One region of the Kocuria sp. NPDC057446 genome, then DNA from elsewhere that is predicted to be linked to it. Evidence: riboswitches for the same ligand, from Rfam matches in the RefSeq annotation. Region 1 holds a riboswitch; the other holds the start of a gene.

Evidence for each region. Region 1 has a riboswitch for S-adenosylmethionine ahead of ACFU0Y_RS15135 (cobalamin-independent methionine synthase II family protein). Riboswitches for the same ligand answer to the same signal wherever they lie in the genome.
Region 2: it holds a riboswitch for S-adenosylmethionine, as region 1 does, so the genes downstream of both, ACFU0Y_RS00290 (O-acetylhomoserine aminocarboxypropyltransferase/cysteine synthase family protein) here and ACFU0Y_RS15135 (cobalamin-independent methionine synthase II family protein) in region 1, are expected to answer to the same signal.

The regions. Positions count from the first base shown of each region.
Region 1 is NZ_JBHVDI010000154.1:580-9,069, forward strand. It holds gene ACFU0Y_RS15130 (MFS transporter) at 1-883, opposite strand, end outside; gene ACFU0Y_RS15135 (cobalamin-independent methionine synthase II family protein) at 1,134-2,351, opposite strand; SAM riboswitch class I at 2,504-2,606, opposite strand; gene ACFU0Y_RS15140 (3-hydroxybutyrate dehydrogenase) at 2,778-3,533, shown strand; gene ACFU0Y_RS15145 (IclR family transcriptional regulator) at 3,561-4,340, opposite strand; gene ACFU0Y_RS15150 (CoA transferase subunit A) at 4,482-5,219, shown strand; gene ACFU0Y_RS15155 (CoA transferase subunit B) at 5,216-5,917, shown strand; gene ACFU0Y_RS15160 (acetyl-CoA C-acetyltransferase) at 5,914-7,104, shown strand; partial or broken gene ACFU0Y_RS15165 (hypothetical protein) at 7,245-7,870, opposite strand; gene ACFU0Y_RS15170 (zinc-binding dehydrogenase) at 7,943-8,490, opposite strand, start outside.
Region 2 is NZ_JBHVDI010000001.1:56,118-62,662, forward strand. It holds gene ACFU0Y_RS00275 (methionine synthase) at 39-1,082, opposite strand; gene ACFU0Y_RS00280 (DUF1852 domain-containing protein) at 1,079-2,098, opposite strand; gene ACFU0Y_RS00285 (PLP-dependent transferase) at 2,196-2,498, opposite strand; gene ACFU0Y_RS00290 (O-acetylhomoserine aminocarboxypropyltransferase/cysteine synthase family protein) at 2,500-3,804, opposite strand; SAM riboswitch class I at 3,810-3,922, opposite strand; gene ACFU0Y_RS00295 (beta-glucoside-specific PTS transporter subunit IIABC) at 4,756-6,545, shown strand, end outside.

The sequences.
Region 1 (8,490 bases):
CGCCGATCAGGGAGGCGATGAGGGTCTGGGACCGGGGCATGCCCAGCACGTTGGAGCCGTAGGAGGCGAAGAACGCGATCACCAGGTAGCCGGCGGCGTTGTTGGCGGCGAAGATCAGGGCCGCGAGGGTGACCGGCTTCTTGTGGTGCTTGAACAGCTGGCCCAGGGGAGCGGAGGACTCCTTCTTGCGCAGCTGCATCTCCTTGAAGACCGGGGACTCGTCGACGGTCTTGCGGATCAGGTAGCCGACCACGATCAGCACCACGGAGGACAGGAACGGGATGCGCCAGCCCCAGGCCTGGAAGTCCTCGGGAGACATCATCGAGGTGAGGGCGAACATGAAGGACGTGGCCAGCAGCATGCCCAGCGGCACGCCGATCTGCGGGTAGGCGCCGAAGAGCCCGCGCTTGTTCCGCGGGGCGTGCTCGACCGACATCAGGGCGGCCCCGCCCCACTCGCCGCCGGCGGAGAAGCCCTGCATGATGCGCAGGAGGATCAGGAAGATCGGCGCCCAGATGCCGATCGTCGCGTAGGTGGGGAGCAGGCCGATCAGCATCGTGGCCGCCCCCATCCCCACCAGGGTGAGGACCAGGACGATCTTGCGCCCGTACTTGTCGCCGAGGTGGCCGGCGACCACCGCCCCGAGCGGGCGGAACAGGAAGCTGATGCCCAGGGAGGCCCAGGCGACCACCTGCGCGAGGCCGGCGTTCTCCTGCCCCAGCGGGGCGAAGTACAGCGGGGCCAGGACGAAGGCCGCGGCCTGGGCGTAGATGAAGAAGTCGTACCACTCGATGGTGGTGCCCACGAGGGTGCCGGCGAGGACCTTGCGCTCCTCGTGCGACATCTCGTGCCGCCCGGCCGGGGCGGATGAAGTGTGCGCCATGGGTTCTCCAGGGGATCGGGGACGGCGTCGTCCTCGGCGGAACCGAACGGATCATGACCGAACGTTCGGTAGTTCAGTGGAATACTACGGGCGGAAGTGATGCCTGTCACCCTCGGCCCGAAACAATCGCATCGTGTACCGCCGATGCGGAGCGGCCCGGCTGAGGGTGGGAACGCGGACGGGCCCGGTCCTCGGGGAGGACCGGGCCCGGCGGCGCGGCAGGGGCGTCAGGGACGTCGGCTGCGGCCGCTCAGCGGTAGAGCCGTTCCGAGGCCAGGCGCGCCCCCGCGACCAGGGACTCGAGCTTGGCCCACGCGATCTGCGGGTGCAGGCGCCCGCCCAGGCCGCAGTCGGTCGAGGCGACCACGTTCTCGCGGCCCACCACGGAGGCGAACTGCTCGATCCGGTCCGCGACGAGCTCCGGGTGCTCCACCACGTTCGTCGAGTGCGAGACCACCCCGGGGATGATCACGCGGCCCTCGGGCAGCGGGTGGTCCCGCCAGACCTTCCACTCGTGGGCGTGCCGGGCCGAGGCGCCCTCGAAGGTGTAGCCGCCGGCGTTGATGGTCAGCATCAGGTCCACGAGGTACTTCAGCTCGAGGTCCGTGGTGTGCGGGCCGTGCCAGGAGCCCCAGCACAGGTGGAAGCGGACCTGCTCCTCGGGGATCCCGCGCAGCGCGTGGTTGAGGGCCTCGACGCGCAGCCGCGTGAACGCCAGGTAGTCCTCGACCGTGGGCTCGGGGTTGATCTGGTCCCAGGACTCCGCGATGGAGGGATCGTCGATCTGCACGATCAGCCCGGCACCGGTGATCGCCAGGTACTCCTCCCGCATCGCGTCGGCGCACGCGTAGACGAGCTCCTCGTCGGTCCGGTAGTACTCGTTGCTCACGCGCGCCGCGGAGCCGGGGGAGAGGGCGGCGACGAATCCGGTCTCCGCGCCGGTGGCCGCCATGGCGGCCCGGAGGCTGCGGACGTCCGAGGCCACCGCCTCCTGCCCGGTGTAGGTCAGGGGCCCGGTGATCTTGGGCTGCTTGGTGGGGGATCGGCCGGTGAGGATGCCGGACGCCGGGTCCTCGTACGCCTCCCGGAAGCGCTCCCGGTCCCGGCGGTCCGGGAAGCTGGTGAGCACGATGCTGCCGGGGGCGGAGCGCTTCTTCTCCGTGGACGCCCACCGGTCCTCGTCGGTCGGGGTGAGGCCGCCGAGGCGGGAGAAGGAGTAGTTCCACCACGCGCCGTAGTCGACCGCGCTGGACATGGTGTGCCCGTACTCGCCGTCGTTGACGACGTCCACGCCGATCTCGCGCTGCCGCCGCACCACGTCCTCGACGCCCACGGCGAGCTCGCCGGTGAGCTGCTCGAAGTCGATGGCGCCGTCGGCGTGCTGCTGGTTGGCCTCGAGCAGGCGCGGGGTGCGCGGCAGGGACCCCACGTGGGTGGTCTGCACACGGTCGGTGTTCTGCATGGTCATGCGTGTCCTCCTGGGGAGCTGCGGAAGCGGTGGGACGGCCGGGGGCCGGTCAGGACCGGAGCCGGCGGGCTGCGGGCCCGGCGGCTCCGGCGAGGGGCCCGGCGTGGGTCGCGGGGGTGCGGTCGGCACTGTGCGGCACGGGGCGCACGTCCTTTCCATCGGTCCTGGCGGTAGCACCGGAGGCGGGACGGGGAACCGTCGCCCGGGTTGCTGCGGCGTCGTCGAGCCAGATCTCTCGGCCGCTCTGGATGGTGACCTCCCCATCCAAGCGCACCGGCGGACCCTGCGCCATTCGGAACCCGCGTGACGGGCGTGACGGAATGTGACACGCCCGGCGCTGCTCGCCGTCGTGGCCCGGATCACATACCGTGACGGTGACCGGTGCCCCGGACCCGGTGGGCGCCGCGGACGGAAGGAAGGACCCCCATGCTCCAGGACAACGGCCTCGAGGGGCGCACCGCGCTCGTGACGGGCGGGGCCAGCGGCATCGGCCTCGCGGCCGCCCGGGCCCTCGCGGGCTCCGGCGCCCACGTGGTGGTGGCGGACGTCGACGAGGCCGGCGCGCAGCGCGTCGCCGGCGAGCTCGGCGGGCGGGCCTGGGCCGTGGACCTGCTCGACACCGGGGCGCTGGCCGACCTGAGCCTCGAGGTCGACGTGCTGGTCAACAACGCCGGCATCCAGAAGGTGGCCCCCCTGCAGGAGTTCGACCCCGCGGACTTCCACCGCATCCTGGTGCTCATGCTCGAGAGCCCGTTCCTGCTCGTGCGCGCGGCGCTGCCCCACATGTACGCGAAGGGCTGGGGGCGCGTCGTCAACGTCTCCTCCGTGCACGGGCTGCGGGCGTCCCCCTACAAGAGCGCCTACGTCTCGGCCAAGCACGGTCTCGAGGGGCTGTCCAAGACCATCGCGGTGGAGGGCGCCGCGCACGGGGTGACGAGCAACTGCATCAACCCCGGCTACGTGCGCACCCCGCTCGTCGAGAAGCAGATCGCCGACCAGGCGGCGGTGCACGGCATCCCCGAGTCCGAGGTGGTGGAGCGGATCATGCTCGGCGAGACGCCGATCAAGCAGCTCGTGGACCCGGAGGACGTCGGCAGCCTCGTGGCGTGGCTGGCCGGCCCCCACGCGTCCATGGTCACCGGGGCGTCCTACACGATGGACGGCGGCTGGACCGCGCGCTGAGCCCCGTCCGGGCCGGCGGCGGAGCGTTCAGCGGTGGCCCAGTTCCCGGGAGAGCCGGTGGGCCTCCGCGAGCAGGGCCCGGCCCAGGGGCTGGCGCCGCTCGCCGGTGAACCGGGGCTCGATGCCCGTGAGGCTCAGCGCGTAGACCGGAGCGCCCGTCGCGTCGAAGACCGCCGCGGCCATGCCCCAGCTGCCCTCGACGATCAGCCCCGGGTTCACGGCGAAGCCCTCGCGGCGCACGTCTGCGAGCAGGCCCCGGATCCGCTCGGGCGTGTGCAGCGGACCCCACTCGGCGCGGCCCTCCGCCGTGGCCGCGAGCACCCGGTCCACCTCCGCGTCCGGGAGGTGGGCCAGGACGGCCAGCCCCGCCGAGGCCACGCCGAGCGGCAGCCGCAGCCCCTCGTAGAGGACGTGGGAGCGGATGGGGAAGGCGCCTTCCACGCGTGCCAGGCAGACCGTCTCCAGCCCGCGGCGGACCGACAGGAAGGCGCTCTCGCCGGTGGCCTCGGCGAGCCGGCGCAGCGAGGGGCCGGCCAGTTCCCGGATCGGATAGCGGTGAGCGGCCACCGCCCCCAGCACGTACAGCTCCGGGCCCAGCTGCCACGCCCCGGTCCCGGCGTCGCGGTCCACGAGGCCCTCCTCGGCCAGCCCCGTGAGCAGCCGGTGCACGGTGGGGCGGGTCAGCCCGGTCTCGGCGGCCAGCTCGGCGACCGTGCTGCCCTGCTCCCGGCCGGCCACGGCCCGCAGCAGCCGCCCCACCCGGTGGACCACCTGCGTCCCCGACGCCGTCGTGCGCTCCTGTGCCATGTCTCCACTATATGGACACTCAGGACGGGAATGGCCGGATGCTGAGGAGAAATGCCGTCATTCCGCCGGAGCTGTTGACCGGCATGTGGAGGCTCCTTAGATTGAGGGCTGAGTCACAGTCGCACGAGAGGGAGGGCACGGGTGTCCAAGGTCAGGGACAACGCCGCCGAGCTGCTGGCGGAGAGCCTGCGGGACGGCATGACGCTCGCCGTGGGCGGATTCGGGCTGAGCGGGATCCCCCGCGATCTCATCGACGCGGTGCGGGACTCCGGGGTCAGGGACCTCACGGTGGTCTCCAACAACATGGGCGTGGACGGCAAGGGCCTCGGGGTGCTGCTCGAGAACCGCCAGGTGAAGAAGGTCCTCGCCTCCTACGTGGGCGAGAACAAGCTGTTCGCCCAGCAGTACCTGGACGGCGAGCTCGAGGTCGAGTTCAATCCGCAGGGCACCCTCGCCGAGCGGCTCCGGGCGGGCGGGGCGGGCATCCCCGCCTTCTACACGAGGACCGGGGTCGGCACCCTCGTGGCCGAGGGCAAGCCGCACGCGGAGTTCGACGGCGAGACCTACGTCCAGGAGCGCGGCATCGTCGCCGACGTCGCCCTGGTCCACGCGCACACCGGCGACGCCGACGGCAACCTCGTCTACCGCTACACCGCGCGCAACTTCAACCCGATCGTCGCGACCGCCGGGAAGGTCACCTTCGCGGAGGTCGAGCACCTCGTGGCCGTCGGCGGGATCCACCCCGACCACATCGTGACCCCGGGCGTCTACGTCCAGCACGTCGTGCAGTACAGCGGCGCGCCCAAGGACATCGAGCAGCGCACCGTCCGCCCCCGCCCGGCCGGGGGGTCCGACCAGCAGAACGGAGACCAGGCATGAGCTGGACCCGCGACGAGATGGCGGCCATCGCCGCCGTGGAGCTCTCCGACGGCGACTACGTGAACCTCGGCATCGGCATCCCCACCCTGGTGGCCAACAACCTGCCCGAGGGCGTGAACGTGGTGCTGCAGTCCGAGAACGGCGTGCTCGGGATGGGCCCGTTCCCCTACGAGGGCGACGAGGACCCCGACCTGATCAACGCCGGCAAGCAGACCATCACGCTGCTGCCCGGGGCCTCGATCTTCGACTCCGCCACGTCCTTCGGGATGATCCGCGGCGGCCACGTCAAGATCGCGATCCTCGGCGCCATGCAGGTCTCCGGCAGCGGCGACCTCGCCAACTGGATGATCCCCGGCAAGATGGTCAAGGGGATGGGCGGCGCCATGGACCTGGTGGCGGGCACCCCGCGCGTCGTCGTGCTGACCGAGCACGTGACCAAGGACGGCTCCGCCAAGATCAGGACCGAGTGCGACCTCCCGCTCACCGGCGTGCGCGTGGTGGACCGCATCGTGACGGACCTGTGCGTGTTCGACGTCGAGGACGGCGGGCTCGTGCTGCGCAGCCTGGCCCCCGGGGTCACCGAGGACGAGATCCGCGCGAAGACCGAGGCGTCCTTCCGCGCCGACCTGCAGGACGTCACCCCCGACACCGTCCCCACCGAGACCGCCGCCGCCGGCGGCGCTGAGGAGAACCGATGAGCACCGCCACCGACGTCGTCGTCCTGTCCGGCGCCCGCACGCCCCAGGGCAAGATCCTGGGCCACCTGGCGTCCTTCACCGCGGCAGAACTGGGCGCCCACGCCATCCGGGCCGCGCTCGAGCGCGGCGGGATCGCCCCCGAGCAGGTGGACTACGTGGTCATGGGCCACGTCCTGCAGGCCGGCGCCGGGCAGAACCCGGCCCGCCAGGCGGCCGTCGCCGCGGGCATCCCCCTGCACGTGCCCGCCGAGACCGTCAACAAGGTCTGTCTCTCCGGGCTCGTGGCCATCACCAACGCCGCCCGGATGATCCGCGCGGGCGAGGCCGAGATCGTCGTGGCCGGCGGGCAGGAGTCGATGACCAACGCCCCGCACCTGGCCGCGGGCGTGCGGCAGGGCAAGGGCTACGGCGACCTCGTGCTCGAGGACGCCGTGGCCAAGGACGGGCTCGTCGACGTCGCCGCGCGCGTGTCGATGGGCTCCCTCACGGAGTCCGGCAACGGCGAGCGCTCGATCCCCCGCGAGGAGCAGGACCGGGTCGCGGCCCAGAGCCACCAGCGGGCGGCCCGCGCCACGGAGGACGGCGTCCTCCGTGCCGAGATCGCCCCCGTGACCGTTCCGCAGCGCAAGGGCGAGCCGCTGGTCGTCGACACCGACCAGGGCGTGCGCCCCGACTCCAGTGCGGAGTCCATGGCGAGGCTGCGCCCGGCCTTCGCGCAGGACGGCACCATCACGGCCGGCAACTCCTCCCCGCTGTCGGACGGGGCGGCCGCCGTGGTGCTGACCAGCCGGGGATACGCCGAGCGCCACGGGCTCGAGTGGCTGGCCGTGGTCGGGGCTCCCGGCCAGGTGGCCGGGCCCGACACGTCGCTGCACTCCCAGCCGTCCCGGGCGATCGAGGCGGCCGTCGCGAAGGCCGGCTGGTCCGTGCAGGACCTGGACTTCATCGAGATCAACGAGGCGTTCGCGTCCGTGCTGATCCAGTCCCTGCGGGACCTCGACTACCCGGAGGAGCAGGCCAACATCCACGGCGGAGCCGTGGCGCTGGGCCACCCCATCGGCGCCTCCGGGGCGCGCCTGGCCCTGCACGCGGCGTACGAGCTCTCCCGCCGGGGCTCCGGGAAGGCCGCGGTGTCGCTGTGCGGCGGCGGCGGCCAGGGCGAGGCGCTCCTGCTCCACCGCGACTGACCCCGCCGCCCTCGACCTCGCCGCCGTCGCCGTCGCCGTCGCCGTCGCCTGGAGCCTCGCCGCCGCCACGGTGCTGCTCGTGGTCTCCGGCCCGGTGCTCGGGGCGACCCTGCTGCTCGTCGGTGCGGGCCGAGCCGGCCTCAGCCGCGGCGGCGGGCCAGGGCCCGCGCCGCGGCGACTGCGGCGCCGCCGGCCAGGACCCAGGGCCCGGCGACGACGACCGGGTCCAGCCACGCGTGCGAGCGGTCCGCGCGCCGCTGCCCGGCCCGGGAGGACAGCCCGTGCCGGGTGAACTCACCGAGCACCCCCGTCTGCGTGACCGGGTTGTCCGGGCGCAGGATCGCGAAGGACACGAGGTGGCTCTCCCACGCGTCGACCCGGTCGGCCGCCAGCAGGAGCAGCCAGTGCGCGGCCCGGCCCTCGCTGTACCGGCGGTAGGCGTGCCGGTACAGCACCCCGGAGACGCCCTTGGGCGGGCAGGTCGTGCCGAAGACGGGGGAAGACCGGCGTGCTCGAGGGACCGCTCCCGCGGCCGCCTCTCCTCCTGGCGCTCGGGGACGTCCCAGTGCGCGCCGGTCGCGCCCGGGTCGTGGCGCAGCCTCGGCACGGACGGGCGGTCGGCGGGGTCCAGGTCGGCGCCCCAGCCGGGAATGCGGGCCCGCAGCGCCTCGCGGTCCACGGGGCGCACCGGCCCGCCGGCGGTGTGGGGGGGGGCTGGGAGACGCCGGGGGTGTTCGTCATGGTGCTCCGTCCTCCGGTTCGGGATCGTGTGCCCACCTCAGGCGGCAGGCACGACGATCGGCTTGAGGCATCCGTCCAGCTTGGACGAGAAGATGCGTTAGCCCTCGGCGATGTGCTCCAGGGGGATGCGGTGGGTCACGAGGTCGCTGGGGGTGAGGTGGCCGTTGCGGATGTGCTCGAACAGCCTGGGCCACTGCCGTTTCACGGGGCACTGGTTCATTCGCAGGGTCAGGCCCTTGTTCATGGCGTCGCCGAACTTCACGGCGCTGAACATCGGCCCGTAGGCGCCCATCACCGAGACCGTCCCACCCTTGCGCACCGAATCGATCGCCCAGTTCAGCGAGACAGGCGACCCGCCCTGCAGCTTGAGCTTGGCCGCGCTCACGTGCTGGGTGAAGTTGCCGTCCGCCTCGGCCCCCACCGCGTCGATCACCACGTCGGCGCCCAGGTGGTCGGTGGTCCGCTTCAGCTCCACCACGACGTCGTCGTACTCGGCGAAGTTGACCGTCTCGGCCTGGGCGAACTGCCGGGCCTTCGCCAGCCGGTACTCCAGGTGGTCGACCACGAGCACCCGGCCCGCGCCCATCAGCCACGCCGACTTCGCCGCGAACAGACCCACCGGGCCGGCGCCGAGGACCACGACCG
Region 2 (6,545 bases), on a different contig from region 1:
GGGGCTCACCGCCAGGTCTTGAACGCCCTGGCTGGCCGTCACTTCGAGGGGGTCGCTCCGGAGAGTTCCGCTCGGATGATCTCCGCACCCGCAGCGAGAGCGATCATTTTGTCTCGCGCCACCTGTCGAGCCAGTGGCGCCATGCCGCAGTTGGTGCTCGGATACAACTGGTCCGCATCGACGAACCGGAGCACCTGCCGGAGGGTGCTGGCCACTTGCTCCGGGGTTTCGATCGCGTCGCTGGCGACGTCGATGGCCCCGACCATCACCTGCTTACCTCGGAGCAACTCGATGAGCTCGACCGGGACGCGGGAGTTGTGGCGTTCCAGGGAGACCATGTCGATCGTCGACTGCTGGAGTAGCGGGAATGACATCTCATACTGGCGCCACTCCGACCCGAGCGTCGCCTTCCACTCGGTATTGGCTTTGATGCCGTAGCCGTAGCAGATATGCACGGCCGTTTTGCTGCGCAGTCCCTCGGCCGCTCGCTCCAGTGCGGTCACGCCCCACTCTTTGAGGTCGTCGAAGAACACGTTGAAGGCAGGCTCGTCGAACTGGATGATGTCGACGCCCGCCGCCTCCAGCTCTTTGGCCTCCTGGTTGAGGATCTTCGCGAACTCCCAAGCGAGCTTTTCGCGACTCCTGTAGTGCTTGTCGTAGAGGGTGTCGATCATGGTCATGGGACCGGGGAGCGTCCACTTGATGGGCTGGCTGGTCCGCGCGCGGAGGGCCTTCGCGTCGTCGAGGAAAACCGACCGCTCACGGCCCACCGCGCCGACGACCGTCGGGACGCTCGCGTCGTAGCGGTCACGGATCCGCACCGTCTTCCGGTGTTCGAAGTCGACGCCGCTGAGGTGTTCGATGAACGTGGTGACAAAGTGCTGACGGGTCTGTTCGCCGTCGCTGACGATGTCGATACCCGCCTGGCGCTGCTCGTCCACGGCCAGGCTCAGCGCATCCCGCTTGCCCTCGCGCAGTTCCTCGCCGTCCAGCTTCCAAGGGGACCACAGCGTCTCACCTTCCGCGAGCCAGGAGGGCTTGGGCAGGCTGCCCACGATGGTGGTGGGCAACAGGGTGTTCATCGGTGATTCTCCGTCTCTCGTCCGCAGTGGGCCGCGGCCCACTGCTCCAGGAGGGTCTGGTGTGGCTTCACAAAGTGCTCCTCCGTGAACTTCCCCTGCATGAGAGCCAGCTGACTGCGCTCCTCGCGGTCGTAGGCGATCTGCGTCACCGAGTAGTCTCGACTCTCCAGGCTCGGCCGGTAGATCCGACCAGCCGCCGCATTGGCGTTGTAGATCTCCGGGCGATAGATCTTCTGGAACGCTTCCATCGTGCTGATGAGACCGATGAGTGCCAGGCTGGAATAGTCATTGAGGAGATCGCCCCGGAAATAGAACGCCAGGGGTGCGACCGCGCCGCGGGGCATGAAGTAGCGGACCCGCAGTCCCATCTTCTCGAAGTATCGATCCGTCAAGGAGGATTCATCCTGCCGATACTCGACCCCGAGGATCGGATGGTGGTTCTCGAGCCGACGATACGTCTTGGTGCTCGAGACGCTGATGCAGATCACGGGCGGCTGGGGGAACCGCTCGCGGTAGGCATCGGAGTCCAGGAAGTGCGTGAAGAGCTTCCCGTGCAATTCGCCGAAGTCATTAGGGGTGCTGGACCGGGACGCCTTCGCGTGGTGTTCCGGCAGCACCACGCTGAAGTCATAGTCCCGGAGGTAGGACGAGAAGTTGTTCCCCACGATCCCGTCGATGTGCACATTGGACAGGGTGTCGAGGATCTGCACGTCGAGGACCTCGATCAGGGGGAACACCGCGTCGTCGCCGTCGGCGGCGAAGTGCAGGTCCACGGAGACGATCTCGATCTCCACGGCATAGCGATCCCGGCTGGGATTGTCCCAGTGGGCCAGGTCGTTGAAGCGACTATTGATCATTGTCAGGGTGTTTCGGAGGTTCTGCCGACGGTTCTCGCCGCGGGCCAGGTTCGCGAAGTTCGTCGTGCCTCGGGAACTGGACGACGGGCAGTAGTCCTCATCGAAGCGGGTCGTGCTGATACCGAACGTGAAGTCGTTCGTCCTGGTGGTCTGATGCATCGATTCCTCACTGTGGACCGAGGGCCTGCCTCCCAGGTCCGTACTCATCTCGAACGTCCTTCCCTGCTGCTCGTGCACTGCCCTCCCGAAAGTCGCCTCAGTCATGCTCCTGGCACCCCCGGCGCTGCCCAGACGACGTCGATCCGGGCCTCCGGGCCGCGCGGGCCGCGGCGGTGACGCGGCGCTGACCGGTCCGGGTCGGGTTGGACCCCCGGCTGTACTCGTGGCCGCCGCGCAGCACGTTGATGCCGTCCTGCACGAAGGTGCTGGTCTGGTACATCGGCGGCACGACCGCCCCGGTCAGCGGGTCCGGTGCCTGGCCGGCGACCGCTATCGTGTTGAAGCCCCGACGGGCCGTCGGCGCAGTGTCCGTCTGTGCTGTGTCGTTCAGGAGGGTCATCTCAGCGCGCCTCCCCGGTCAGGGCCGAGGCCGGTACGGTGGCCAGCGCCCGGTCGAGGTCGGCGATCAGGTCCTCGGGACACTCCAGTCCGATGGACAGCCGGATCGTGGTCTCAGTGATGCCCGCGGCCCGGCGTTGGTTGGGGGTGAGCCGGCAGTGCGTCATGGTCGCCGGATGGCTGACCAGGGAGCGCACGTCCCCGATGTTGGCCACGAGCTGGAACAGCTCCAGAGCGTCGATGAACGGGCCGATGGCCTCGGGGCCGGCGGCCAGGTCGAAGGAGAACACCGAGCCGGTGCCGTGCGGGAAGTCCCTCTCGGCGAGGGCGGCGCTGGGGTGCCCGGGGATCGCCGGGTGGTGGACGAGCCCGACGGTGGGGTGCCGGGCCAAGTGCTCGGCGACCGTTCGCGCGGTCTCCTCCTGCCGGGCGATGCGGACGGCGAGGGTCTCCAGGCCCTGGATGAACTGGGCGGCGCTGGCCGGGGCGAGGGAAGGGCCGAGGTCGTGCAGGAACTTGCTGCGCGCCAGCGCCAGGTAGGCGCCGCGGCCGTGCCGGTCGATGAGTGCCTGTCCGCCGTAGCGGGCCTTGGGCCGGGTCAGTTGGGGCCACCGCTCCGGGGCTGCGCCGTAGTCGAAGGTGCCGCCGTCCACGATCGCCCCGCCGAGGACGGCCCCGTGCCCGCCGATGAACTTCGTGGCGGAGTGCACCACCACGTCGGCACCATGTTCCAGTGGCCGGTACAGGACCGGCGTCGCCAAGGTGCTGTCCACCACGACCGGGACCCCGGAGGCGTGGGCGATGTCCGCCAGCGCCGGCAGGTCCGGCACGGTGGCCAGCGGGTTGGTGATGGACTCCAGGAAGAACGCGCGGGTGTCCGGCCGGATCGCCGCGCCCCAAGCCTGCGGGTCGGCCGGGTCGGCGAAAGTGACCTCGATGCCGAAGTCGGCGAAGGTGTCCGTCAGCAGGTCCACCGTCCCGCCGTAGAGCTGGCTGGAGACGACCAAGTGCTTGCCGCCGTGGAGCAGGGTCAGCAGGGACAGCGCGACGGCGGCTTGTCCCGTGGCGGTGCCGATGGCCCCGATCCCGCCCTCCAGGGCCGCCAGTCGGTTCTCGAACACGGCGACCGTGGGGTTGCCCGTGCGGCTGTAGGTGAACCCGGGGGTCTCCAGCCGGAACATCGAGGCGGCCGTGGCGTGATCGGGGAAGCGGTAGGCCGCCGTCTGGTGGATGGGCACGGCCACCGGCCAATAGGGGGCCTCGGGCTCGTAGCCGGCGTGGACCTGTTGGGTGGCGTGGTGATTCATTCGATCCTCCATCGGTCCTGGCGGTAGCACCGTGCCCGCCGGTCCCGGTGTCCCAGGGTCGGCTGACTGGTTGCTGCGGCGTCGTCGAGCCAGATCTCTCGGCCGCTCTGGATGGTGTGGTGCGCTCATCCCACTCGATGGACGGCTCTATAGTCCAACGGACGGTGGGGTCGGTTGTCACAAAACCACACGTCGGGACATATTCGGGCCGGGCGGTCGCGCTCGGCCGCTTCGGCCGACGTCGGGCCGGGTTTGTGACAGGTTGTGACGGCCAGCCGCCCGGCCCTCATCGTGGGCTCAGTGATGTCCCGACGGAAGACCAGTGCGTCGTCGAGGGCGTTGTGCGCGGAGAAGATGACGCACGCCTGGGGGCGGCGTCATCAACGTCGTGGTGAACGGCGTCAACCGGATCCCGGGCACCGTGCACGGAGCCATCGGATTCGTCCTCCGGCACCACAGGAGGGCTCTCCCGGGCCCCGCTCTTCGACCGTGGCAACCCGCGGCGTATGACCAACCTCTACCGCAGCACGGTCCACCGCTAACTGGCCATATGTAAAGCGGAGGAGACGGAGCCGCGCTGGGATCCGTTGCCCCGGGGGCAACCAGCAGCAGTTCGGGCGGCCCTGAAAGTGCTATCAATCCATCGGCACCAGGCGGCGGGATGACCGTCAAGGACCCTCCTCCTTGTGCAACGCTCGGAGCCTGGAGCAAGACGGCCTGGTTCCAGGATGGCCGCCGATCAGTGGAAGGTGGTGACCCTGACCGAAGCCCTTGCGCGTGCGTGAAACATTCGTCACGTCTTGCGTATGAGCCCCGTCACCCGTACTTTGATCCAAGCAGGCGGTTTACGCCTGGAGGATTGTTACCCGGACACGGGGCAAGACCTGAGACGCACCTGACGGTGCGGCTTGGGTCTTTTTTTGTGCCCAAAATCGGAAAGAAAGGCCTGTCATGGCTGTTGTGGACTACCGGTCGTTGGCCGAGGGGATTCTGCAGGAGGTCGGCGGCGAGGAGAACATCGTTTCCGCCACCCACTGCGCAACGCGCTTGCGCCTGAAACTGCGCGACGAGTCCAAGGCGGACAAGGCCGCCATCGAGAAGCTCCCCGGGGTGATCGCCGTGATGCAGGCCGGGGGCCAGTACCAGGTCGTCATCGGCGACAACGTGCCGCACGTCCACGCCGAGCTGGGCAAAATCACCAAGCTCACCGGCGACGAAGCCTCCACTGGCGGTGACGAAGCGCCGGGCGGGAACCTCTTCAACCGGTTCATCAACCTGATCTCCTCGATCTTCTTGCCGATCCTGTGGCCGCTGGCCGGGGCCGGGCTGCTCAAGGCGTTCCTGAGCATGGCGACCCAGTTCGGCTGGCTCAACGCCGAGTCCCAGACCTACGTCATCCTGGCTGCGGCTGCCGACTCGATCTTCTACTTCCTGCCGCTGTTCCTGGCGGTCACCGCCGCCCGGCGGTTCAAGACCAACCAGTTCACTTCCATGGCCATCGCCGGCGCTTTGGTCTACCCCTCGATCGTGGAATTGGCTGCGGCCGGGGCCCCCGTGGCCTTCGCGGGTCTGCCGGTGGTGATGATGAGCTACACCAGCTCGGTGATCCCGATCATCGTCGCGGTCTGGCTGCAGGGCTACCTCGAGCGGTTCCTGAACAAGATCCTGCCCGCGGCGCTGCGCAACTTCAGCACCCCGCTGCTGACCATCCTCGTCATGGTCCCCCTCATCCTCATGACCGTCGGGCCGGTGACGACCTACGCCGCGCAGGCCATCTCTTCCGGTGTCAACGCCACCTTCGGCTTCGCTCCCTGGCTGGCTGGGGCGATCATGGGCGGGTTCTGGCAGGTCTTCGTGCTCTTCGGCCTGCACTGGGGTTTCGTCCCGATCATGACCAACGACCTCGCCACCCAGGGCTACTCCCTGCTGACGGGTCCGCTGCTCGCCGCCGTGCTCGCCCAGGCCGCCGCGACCCTGGCCGTGTTCTTCCGCACCCGCAACGCCGCCCGTCGTCAGGTCGCCGGCCCGGCCGCCCTGTCCGGGTTCCTGGCCGGGATCACCGAGCCGGGCATCTACGGTGTGAACCTGCCGCTGAAGAAGCCCTTCTACTTCGGCATCGCCGGCGGTGTCATCGGCGGGGCCATCGCGGCCTCCGGCGGCAGCGCGGCCAACTCCTTCGTGTTCCCCTCTCTGCTGGCTCTGCCTGCGTTCTCCACGGTGGGCAGCTTCACCCTGCAGCTGATCGGTACGGGGGTCGCGGTGGTCATCGCCTTCTCCCTCACCTTCCTCTTCGGCCCCCGGGAGTCCGCGGTCCCCACCGCCGATGTGCAGGCCCAGGACACCGCCGCGCTGGATCCGGCCACTGACGACGCCCCGATCGCCTCCGGTAGTACACACACCAGCGCCTCCACCGACACCCCGGCCGGCGCCACCTCGGCCACGGCCACCCTGCCCACCGGCACCGCCACCGCCACCGAGATCGCCGGCACCGTCGAGGTTCTCTCCCCCGTCGACGGCACGGCCGTGGCCCTGACCGAGGTCCCGGACAAGGTCTTCGCTTCCGAAGCGATGGGCAAGGGCCTGGGCATCGTCCCCACCGATGGGCACGTCTACGCCCCGATCTCCGGGACGGTCAAGGCCGCGATGAAGTCCGGGCACGCCTACGGGATCAAGTCCCCCGGCGGGATCGAGGTGCTCGTGCACATCGGCATCGACACCGTCCAGCTCAACGGGCGCGGCTT